3 regions of the Arthrobacter sp. B3I9 genome follow, and region 3 is predicted to be linked to each of the others. Evidence: riboswitches for the same ligand, from Rfam matches in the RefSeq annotation. Region 3 holds a riboswitch; each other region holds the start of a gene.

Region 1 (3,228 bases), 1.7 Mb from region 3:
CAGGAGGTAGGCGAGGGTGGAGGCCACCCCGATGCTGCCGAAGCGGACCAGCTGGCCGAAGAGGCTCCCGCGGAGGCTTTGTTCCTGCGGCCGGGATGCGGCAGGGAGCGGACCGCGGGCCATGGCAGCGCGCAGCTCGGGAATGGGGATCCTGCCGGATAGCAGGTCCCGGCCTAACCGGGCCATGCCGTGCAGGTCGGCCAGGGCTGTCTGGACGATGTCGACGCTGGAATCCGGGTCGTCCGTCCAGTCGACGGGGACCTCATGGACGCGCAGCCCGCAGCGTTCCGCGAGCACCAGAAGCTCAGTGTCAAAGAACCAGGCGTTGTCCAGCGTGTGCGGGAGGATCTGCTGCGCCACATCGGCGCGGATGGCTTTGAACCCGCACTGGGCGTCGCTGAAGTGGGCGCCCAGGAGGGAATGCAGCAGGAAGTTGTAGCTCCGGGAGATAAATTCGCGCTTGGGTCCGCGGACCACCCGCGAGTTCCTGGTCAGCCGGGTGCCGATGGCCAGGTCCGAATGCCCGGAAATCAACGGGGCGAGCAGGGGGCCAAGTGCCGCGAGGTCGGTTGACAGATCCACGTCCATGTACGCGAGGACCGGTGACGGGGAGCCAAGCCACACCTTCCGCAGGGCGTTGCCCCGTCCCTTCTCTGCCAGATGGACCACGGTGACTTCGCGGAGTTCCCGCGCGACACGCTCCGCAACCTGAAGGGTGCCGTCAGTGCTCGCGTTGTCCGCCACCGTGATCCTGAAGCTGTGCGGAAAGGACTCGGCCAGGTGGGCTTGCAGGCGGCGCAGGCACTCCTCAAGGTCCTGTTCCTCGTTGTAGACCGGGATGGTCACGTCCAGCAGCGGCAGCCCGACGCCGGGCCTGACGGGTGCGCGCCGCGTTTCCGCTGCGGCCGGCGGCTCAGGGCGGAGACCGGCGCCCGGAACGGGGCCGCCGGGCACCAGCAGGGTGCTCGGCGCCAGGCCGCCCGGGGCCGTAGCGCTGTGCGGCAGGGTTTCTGTGGCGTGGTCGGTGAACGTCATGGCTCAACTGTGGCGCCGCCTCATATGAGGGCTTTAGCGGCAAGCTGTGCAAGTGCTGTGCAAGTGGAAGGATGCAAGTGGAAGGATCCGGGCAGGCACCAGCCGTGCACGCTAAAGACGCGCCGGAAGGCACGAACCGGAAGGCACGAAAAGCCCCGGATCGAAGAGGATCCGGGGCTTTCGGGCTACTGTCTACGCTGATGCTGCCTTGCGGCTTAGTACCAGTTGTTCGCGTAGTGGAAGTTCAGGGCTCCACAGGGGGAGTTGTACCGCTCCTTGACGTAGTTGAGGCCCCAGTTGATCTGGGTCCGGTAATTCGTGCGGAAGTCTGCGCCGGCGCTGGCCATCTTCTCGGCGGGCAGGGCCTGGACCACGCCGTAGGCACCGCTGCTGGCGTTCGTGGCCGTGGTCTTCCAGTCGGATTCCTTGGTCCAGAGCTTCGCCAGGCACTGCATCTGGTCGGGCCCCCATCCGTAGGAGGCAAGCTGGGACGCAGCGTAAGCCTGTGCGCCGGCGGGGTCATCGACTGCAACAGGCTCCGGGGCCGGGGCAGGAGCGGGTGCCGGAGCTGGAGCCGGGGCGGGGGCTGGTGCTGCGGCTGGTTCCGGCACGGCCGCCGGGGCTGCGGGTACCGGCGCTTCAGCCGGCGTGGCGTCAGCGGAGGTAGGCTGGGCGCCGGCCGGGGCAGGCGCAGCGGTGGTTTCAACAGTTGGCGTCGGAAACAGCGAATCGTCCCGAACCCGTTCGAAATTGAGGGGCGTCACCGGGGTCGCCGTGATGGCGGATGCACCGGTGCTGCCGGTGGCTTGCGGGCTGGCCGTGGACTCGGTTGCCTGTCCGGCCGCTCCAACGCCGAGCAGGACCGCACAGACGGTGACGACGACAGCGGCGCGGCGCCCGGTGTAGCCCATGCCTCTGGCGAACCCGGCCGGGCCGCGTCTGGCCGGCTCGGCACGATGGCGTGAATGCGTGGCGTGGGTTGCGGCGTCGCCGTCCGGGCGCGTTTGTACCTTGATGTCAGTCATGATGCCTCTCAACTCCTACGGAGTTAGCTGTCGGGTGCGGATGGGAAATCCGGCCGCACGGATGCTCACGTGTCGGCTTAACCCCAAGGGTCCATGGATGCAGGGTGCCCGGGAACTTGGGTTCCCCGTCTCTGCCTGGTCCAGCGGAATCCGGGAAGCGGCAGAGTTTGGCGTAATCCGGATGTGCGGTTCCAATTGCGACCGCACTCTATCGACCGTACAGGGTATTTCCGCTAGAGTCACATTTAGGTAACGGAAATCACGGTAGCGGCGTGTCGCTCTTGCGCTGTGAGAGGGTGCGGCCCGGCGATTCTTCCTGCCGCGCAACGCCGTTTGGACGGTTCCGCGCACTCGATGTGGCCGCGCGTCTAGCGGGCTAGGAACCCGTCGAAATGGCGGCGCGGCAGGATCAATTCTGCGGATGTCAGTCCTGCGGCCGAGGGGCCGGGCGGAGCTTCTTGAGCCAGAACTCCGTCTGGGCGATATGGGCAGCCGCCGCGGTGGCGGCCGACGACGGATCACGGTTCGTTATTGCCTCGACGATTGCGCGGTGCCCCGCATTGCTGCTCGCCCGCACGGCCTGGCCGTCCTCTCCGTCCATGATGTGGAAGTGACCGTCGCGGGAACGGAAGAAGAAGCTGCCATGATCGATGGCTGTTCACGGCTGGGTGCCCTGTTCAAGGTGCTGGTTCCGGTCATGCTGCCCGGCGTCGCGGCAAGCTTCATCTTCAATTTCGTGAACTGCTGGAATGAGCTCTTCCTGTCCGTGACGCTCATGAACAGCGACTCCAACAAGACCATTCCCACGGCCCTGGCCGGCTTCATCTCGAGCTTCAACATCGACTGGGGCTCCATGTCCGCCGCTGCGGTCCTGACGGTAGTGCCAACGCTGGCAATCTTTGCCTTTGCCAGCAAGTTCATCGTGCAGGGACTGACGGCCGGTTCCGTAAAGGGCTAAGCCTGACAGCCCCACGGATCTCAGCTGCGCACAGTGAAAGGCCGGCACCCGCAGGGGTGCCGGCCTTTCATGGCCCGTGGTTAGTTTGTGCTGCCGGTCTAGGAAGCGGCAGGGCTTGGCCGCAGACGCAGCGCCTGCATGCCCCCGTCGACGGCGAGGTTCACGCCGGTGGTGGAACCGGCCAACGGGCTTGCCAAGTAAACGATCGCG
Region 2 (3,228 bases), 1.6 Mb from region 3:
CAAGGTTCTTGACCGGAGCCTGGCGGTGGGAGGTTCCCAGCAGTGTTGCCGAGGCGGCCGCGAGGGCGTCCATCTGCTCCGGACGCACCTTCGACGGCCCGGCGCCGAACCGGCCGTCCTTCGGGAGGAGGTTTGCGGGAATCGTGACGCTGGTGTGGCTCACAGGGGCTCCAATTTTCGGCTGGTACAAAGCGTGGCTTGGGGGCGGCCCGGCAGCGGTGGCTGCGACGAAGCCTCCTTTTCATTCTGCCTGACCGCCCCGTAGGGACGGGAAAAAGATCCGTCATAGTCCGGTCACTGAGACGGATGGGCGCCGCGGCAGCCGTCGGCTGGGCCGGCCGAATTATCCGGAGTAATTCAAAAAAGGCTAAGCTGGATTGCGAACGTACGGGCGGATCCCGCCGAGGCAAGCCGCAGACATCGGCACACGGTACGGTGGGAATGACGCAAGGACGGCGCTCGAGGAGCTGAGCTGAATGACGGATCTGATCGATACAACCGAGATGTATCTTCGGACCATCCTGGAACTTGAAGAAGAGAACATCGTCGCCCTCCGTGCCCGCATCGCAGAACGGTTGCGCCACTCCGGCCCCACGGTGTCGCAGACTGTCGGCCGCATGGAGCGCGACGGCCTTGTGGTGGTGTCCGGCGACCGGCACCTTGAACTGACCGAGACCGGCCGGAAACGTGCCATCGAGGTTATGCGCAAGCACCGCCTCGCCGAGCGGCTCCTGGCCGACGTCATCGGCCTTGATTGGGCGTATGTCCACGAGGAGGCCTGCCGCTGGGAACACGTGATGAGCGAGCGTGTGGAACGGCGCATCTTCGAGATGCTCGATCACCCGACCGTTTCCCCGTATGGAAATCCGATTCCCGGTCTCGCGGAACTGGGCGGCCTGCCCTCCCAGCCCTTCGCCGACGGCGTCGTGAACCTGCTTGAAGCCATGACCGGCTACGGCGCCGGGTCCCGGATCACCGTGAACCGCCTGGCCGAACCCATCCAGGTCGAGCCGGAACTGCTCGTCCAGCTGGATGAAGGCGGCATCCGGCCCGGGGCACTCGTGTCCTTGGAACGCGTGGGGGAGTACATTTCAGTCCGCGTGCCGGACTTCGAAGGTGCGCTCGAGCTGCCGCCGGAGGTCGCGGCCCACGTCTTCGTTACGGTCGGCTGAGCCCGTCCACACCAGCACTTGCGGCCTGACCCCTGGGATGTCCACAAGGAGATAACGGGATTATTACTGAGCGGGATTAATCGCCTATAGTTAATCTGCAGTACGATACCAAACCGTTACCTGATCCGCAGCCGAGCTCTGCCAGCGGATCAGAAGTCGAGTCACCTTCTGGCAGAGGCGGGGGAACCAATTCCGGCTGCTATAGAGCAGCCTCGGGGTGAAGTCCGCCAGCGGCAGGCGCACTCCACCGTGGGATTTTGCGATTCCCCTGTGTCTGGACGCCTGTTTACGGCGGACCGGGTCTTTGATCTTTGGCCCGAATCCGACAGCTAACTCCGCAGGCCGTCCAGAGAGGAACCATTCTTGACCACCCAGACCACCCCGGGCCGCCGCCGCGCCTTCGGCCCCGCTCCTGAGCCGCGCCCGGCCGTCGCCGTTCAGGCAGACCGCCCGCGTGATGCGCACCGCGATGAGCGCCGCGGCCGCCGGAGCACGTTTCGCCAGGTGACGGACTTTGCCGCCGCCAGCGGCTTCGGGCAGCGTGCCGGCATCGCCCTTGCCGCTACCGGGCTGGTCTTGACGGTCACAGTGCCCGCCACCGGGCCGGTCATGGCCAGCGACACAGCCGCTGTCGCCGTCGCCGCTGCTTCACAGCCTGCCGTGACCGCCGCCTCCACCAAGATCGACTTCAGCCGCACCGCCGTGAGCACCCAGGGTGACCCCGACGGAAAGCTGAAGCAGCTGCTGAGCGCACAGTCCGTGGGAACCATCACCCGCGCTGCTTCTTCCGGCACCCTTGGTGCGCCCCTGGAGAAGATGGAAACGGCCTCGCCGTTCGGTTTCCGGGTGAGTCCCATCACCGGCGGCCAAGGCGAGTTCCACCGGGGCCAGGACTACGCTGCGCAATGCGGTACGGCTGTCCGTGCCGCGGCCAGCGGAACAGTTACCTTCACGGGTTGGCACCCGTACGGCGGCGGCAACCGTGTGGTGATCGACCACGGCAACGGCCTGGAGACCACCTACAACCACCTGTCCTCCTCCAGCGTGAAGGTCGGACAAAAGGTCTCCCGCGGCGATGTCATCGCGATGAGCGGAACCACGGGCGCGTCCACCGGCTGCCACCTGCACTTTGAAGTAATGGTCAACGGCGACGTCGTTGACCCCACCGGCTGGCTCTAATAGCGATGGGCGACTCTCGCCTTTTGGGAACCCGCCGTGATCTGAATGTGACATTTCATCAGTACTGCTGTATCGTTTGAAGCACGCCAACTTCTCCGAAGTTGGCGCTCTTGAGTGGATTGCCTAACTCTGCCACCGCTCAAGGTCCGTTCGCATGACATCGTCTGGCAGGGGCGGGGGAACCAATTTCGGTCTTCGCGAGAAGACCTAGGGGTTAAGTCGCAAAGCTTCCCAGGGAGCAGCGCGGCCGGGTGACTCCCATCCGAATCCGACAGCTCACCTCGTAGGCATTGGGAGAGGCTACTTTCGTGTCTTCACGCCATAATGCTGCGCGTCACCGCGCTGGCGCGGCTCTGTTGAGCCCGCTGAAATCCATGTCCCGTGCTGCCCTTGCCGGCGCCCGGAATGGATCTCACTCCGCCGACTCAATCTCTGCCGAGTCCGGCCTGCAGGCATCGCACCTGCGCGCAGCTACCGCTTTTGGCGCGTCTTCGCAGTACACCCTTCGCTAAGTAACCCATTTTTCGGGGCGATCCGGCGTACCCCCAAGATGCCGGAGCGTCCTTACTCCGCGCCTAAAAAGCGCGGTCCAAGGAACACGAAAGAGAGAACTTAATGACTACTCGTGCACACTCTGCACGGCACCGCGCCGAGGTCACCGAGACCAGGTCGCTTGCTGTCATTGCTAAGGCCGTCGGCGACAACGCTGGCACCATGGGCCGCCAGGCCGCCGTCGTAGCTGCCGCTTCCGGTCTCGTACTGACCAGCGGCATTGCAGCCAACGCCGCCGAAATCAACGTTCAGCGCGAGTCCACCTCCGCTTCCGCCTTCGAGGTGCAGTCCGGTGCGCCGGCCACCATTTCGGCCGCTTCCACCA
Region 3 (3,228 bases):
GTGTGCGGCATCTCGGTCACGAGGGCCTTCGCGAGGCCCAGGTGCCGGGAGCCGCGGGCCGGGGATTCGCGCCGGGCGAGCGCGATCTGCGCCCCGACCCCGGCTCCGAGCTCAGCTTCGGGAACGCCCGCCGCGCGCTGGGCGCGCCGCTGGACCAGATCGAGGGCCACGGAGATCCGTGCCTGCCGGGCGGCGATGGCCGATTTCTGGTCCTCAAGTTCGCGGAGCTCGTCGATCAACGCCGCCCCGTCATCGCCCAACGCCGCTTCATCAACGCCGCCGCCGTCCCGTCCGCCGTCAAGACCGGCGGGGCCGCCGTCCGGTCCGCCGTCAACGCTGGCGGGGCCGTCGTCGTCGTCGTTGCGGTGGACGGCGAGTGGGGCAGAGGCGGGCAGACGGGTGGCGTCCACCACCGCGCTGCATGCGGCGCAACAGGGTCCAGCGTTGTTGCCTGCTGCCCGAACCACTTCGGGCACCTGCTTGCCGTCCATGAACCTATTCAACCCGGTGGGTCCGACAAAAAGAGCGCAGCTAAGAATCAGCCGTCGGGGGCGGAAAACCTTAGCCGCAAGGATGGTCCGGTTCATCCTGATGACCCAGAGGGATACGCAAGAATGAACGTATGAGTGACGCCGGCGACTTTATCGATGCCTCGCTGCAACGGGAAGGATCGTGGTTCCGAGCAGAGGACCTGCGATCCCGGTGGGGGAGCGGACTCCAGTACTACGGTGCTTCGGTGGGGGCGGTTCGGGGAACCGTACGCGATGCTCTGCGCCGCCACCGTGGCCTGACGCATGACGACATCACCGCGCTGAGTTCTGAACTGTGGTCGGTACCGGTGTACGAGCGCCGACTCTCGGCCGTAGTCCTGCTGCAGTCCAAGGTCAGCACGTTGGACAATGCAGACTTGACCCGGGTTGAGGGCTTCCTGCGAACAGCCGGTCTCCGCGAGTTGGCCGACCCGCTGGCCGTCGACGTGGTCGGACCGCTGGTCTCGGGTCTGGACCTGCTGGGCAGGGTGCGGGCAGACAGTGTGCTGGACCGCTGGGCCCGGGAAGAGGACGTCTGGCTCCGCCGTGCCGCCCTGCTGGCACCCCTCCGGGCGTTCCGGGGCGGCGGGGGAGACTGGGGTGCATTTGTCCGCCGGGCAAGGCAGGCGCTTGCCCTTTCGTTCCAGCATGACCGTGAAAATTCGTCAGAGCAGGACCATGAAAGCGACCCTGTTCGCGAGGCTGTCGCCCTTGTGCTGGATGACGTGGCGAAATACCGGCCCGAGCTGGAATTCAGGGTTGACGTGACGTGAGGTAGCTCTCTGCCTCAGCGGCTGGCCCGTCGTTCCACCACCGCATAGGCCTTGCCGTCCAGGAACTGCCAATCTGTCACGACCATGAAACCGAGGGCATCGGTGCGGTCGTTCAGGACCCGGACGTCGAATCCTCCGTCGCGCGGCTCGGCATCTCAGGTGGAGATGCAGACGTCGTCCCCCTCGAGGATCAGCAACTCCGTGTTGACGTCAAAATCCTGCTGAGGCTGGCCGCTCGGCTGGCAGATGGCTACGCAGTGGGCGTTCATTTCGAACCTCCCCTTACTGGATCTGGTGGATTAATCCTATGCCGGGCTCCGTGCCGCATCCGAGGCGCCTTTTAGGCCTTCCGTTACCTCGATGTGACTTTTCGTAATGGTTCCGTTACGTTGGACAGGCGCCCGTTGATTCCGACACCGGGCGCCCCCTGCCGATTGCCTAACTCTGCCGCGGCCTGGGGAAACCTCGCATCAATGTCCGGCAGAGACGGGGAAACCACTTTTTGGCCGGTTTGAACACAGGTCTTGGGGTGAAGCCGCACGGGCCCGCCATACGGGCCCACATGCGGCCGGGTGCCTCCCATCCGAATCCGACAGCTCACCTCGCAGGCATTGGGAGAGGCCACACGCATGTCTTCAAGCAATACTTCTGCGCGCCGTCAAGGTACCGCCGCCACCAGCCGCTTCTCAGCAGTGTCTTCGGCTTTCACCGGGAATGCAACCGCCATTGGCCGCCAGGTCGCCGTGATCGCCGCCGCGTCCGGTTTGGTGCTTAGTGGCGCCATGGCCGCGAATGCGGCCGGCGCCCCCGTTGAGCGTGAGTCCGCACCGGCCTCCGTCGACGTCAAGGGCCTGGTCACGGCTCCGGTCAGTGCGGACTCCACCGTGCAGATCACCTTCGAGCGTCCGGCTGTCATTTCTACACCGGCGCCCGTCGTGCAGCCCAAGCCGGTTGCCGAGGTCCCCGCGATTGCCCCGGCCCCACAGGTTGCCGCGGCACCGCAGGCTGTGGCCGCCCCGAAGGCGACCGTCAAGGTCCAGGCGGCCGCCCCGGCCGCTGCTCCCGCGGCTGCCCCGGCCGCTGCCCCCGCGCCGGCAGCTGTGCCTGCAGCAGGCGGCGTCAACGCTATCCTGCTTTCCGCGGCCTACGGCCAGGTCGGGATCACCCAGGACTGCACCGCCATGGTGGAGAAGGCCCTCCGCGCGGCCGGAGTTGCGGTCGGCGACATCGGCCCCACCGCGTTCCTGAAGTTCGGCAAGGTTGTTGCCACCCCGCAGCCCGGCGACATCATCGTCCAGTCCGGCCACGTAGCCATCTACGCGGGCAACGGGCAGGCCGTCAGCGGCGGCATGAACGGTGTCAACGCAACCATGGCGCACCCGCTTTCCTGGCTGACCGCAACCGGCGGCGTGACCTTCGTCCGCGTCGGAGCCTGAGCCGCAGGCTTCTGGAGTGCAGGAGCCTAAAGGCCGGTGAGCTGCTGCCTTGGGGGCAGCGGATCACCGGCCTCTGGCGTCTCCGCGGCCAGACCTAGCCGGCGTTGCGCGGGGAAAACATTATGACTGCCACCCCGACCAGGCAGATTGCCGATCCGGCGATGTCCCAGCGGTCAGGCCGGAACCCGTCGAAAGCCATGCCCCAAGCGAGTGAACCTGCCACAAAAACGCCACCGTAAGCGGCCAGGATCCGGCCAAAGTGCGCGTCCGGCTGAAGTGTCGCGGCGAAGCCGTACAGCCCCAAAGCCAGGAACCCGAGTCCGGCCCACCACCAGTCCCTGCCCTCGCGCACCGACTGCCACACCAGCCAGGCCCCGCCAATCTCGGCAACGGCTGCCAGGACGAACAACACGATTGTTTTTGCGATAGTCACGGACCCATCATCGCAGGGCTCCCGCTCAGCGTTTCCGCGCTCCTCCCAGACGCAAG

The links. Region 3 has a riboswitch for cyclic di-AMP ahead of QFZ65_RS09900 (hypothetical protein). Riboswitches for the same ligand answer to the same signal wherever they lie in the genome.
Region 1: linked by a shared signal. The riboswitch ahead of QFZ65_RS17785 (hypothetical protein) and the one ahead of QFZ65_RS09900 (hypothetical protein) in region 3 are both predicted to bind cyclic di-AMP.
Region 2: linked by a shared signal. The riboswitch ahead of QFZ65_RS17140 (M23 family metallopeptidase) and the one ahead of QFZ65_RS09900 (hypothetical protein) in region 3 are both predicted to bind cyclic di-AMP.

What each region holds. Positions count from the first base shown of each region.
Region 1 covers NZ_JAUSYO010000001.1:3,850,752-3,853,979, reverse strand. Annotated here, with positions in the region: gene QFZ65_RS17790 (bifunctional glycosyltransferase family 2/GtrA family protein) at 1-1,035, opposite strand, end outside; gene QFZ65_RS17785 (hypothetical protein) at 1,251-2,060, opposite strand; cyclic di-AMP (ydaO/yuaA leader) riboswitch at 2,061-2,243, opposite strand; gene QFZ65_RS17780 (FCD domain-containing protein) at 2,485-2,661, opposite strand; gene QFZ65_RS17775 (carbohydrate ABC transporter permease) at 2,671-3,018, shown strand; gene QFZ65_RS17770 (SDR family NAD(P)-dependent oxidoreductase) at 3,117-3,228, opposite strand, start outside.
Region 2 covers NZ_JAUSYO010000001.1:3,707,123-3,710,350, reverse strand. Annotated here, with positions in the region: gene serC (phosphoserine transaminase) at 1-163, opposite strand, end outside; gene QFZ65_RS17145 (metal-dependent transcriptional regulator) at 477-1,172, shown strand; cyclic di-AMP (ydaO/yuaA leader) riboswitch at 1,322-1,531, shown strand; gene QFZ65_RS17140 (M23 family metallopeptidase) at 1,536-2,351, shown strand; cyclic di-AMP (ydaO/yuaA leader) riboswitch at 2,462-2,655, shown strand; gene QFZ65_RS17135 (NlpC/P60 family protein) at 2,967-3,228, shown strand, end outside.
Region 3 covers NZ_JAUSYO010000001.1:2,102,249-2,105,476, forward strand. Annotated here, with positions in the region: partial or broken gene QFZ65_RS09890 (HNH endonuclease) at 1-260, opposite strand, end outside; gene QFZ65_RS09895 (DNA alkylation repair protein) at 623-1,303, shown strand; cyclic di-AMP (ydaO/yuaA leader) riboswitch at 1,729-1,928, shown strand; gene QFZ65_RS09900 (hypothetical protein) at 1,933-2,739, shown strand; gene QFZ65_RS09905 (YnfA family protein) at 2,834-3,172, opposite strand; gene QFZ65_RS09910 (APC family permease) at 3,198-3,228, opposite strand, start outside.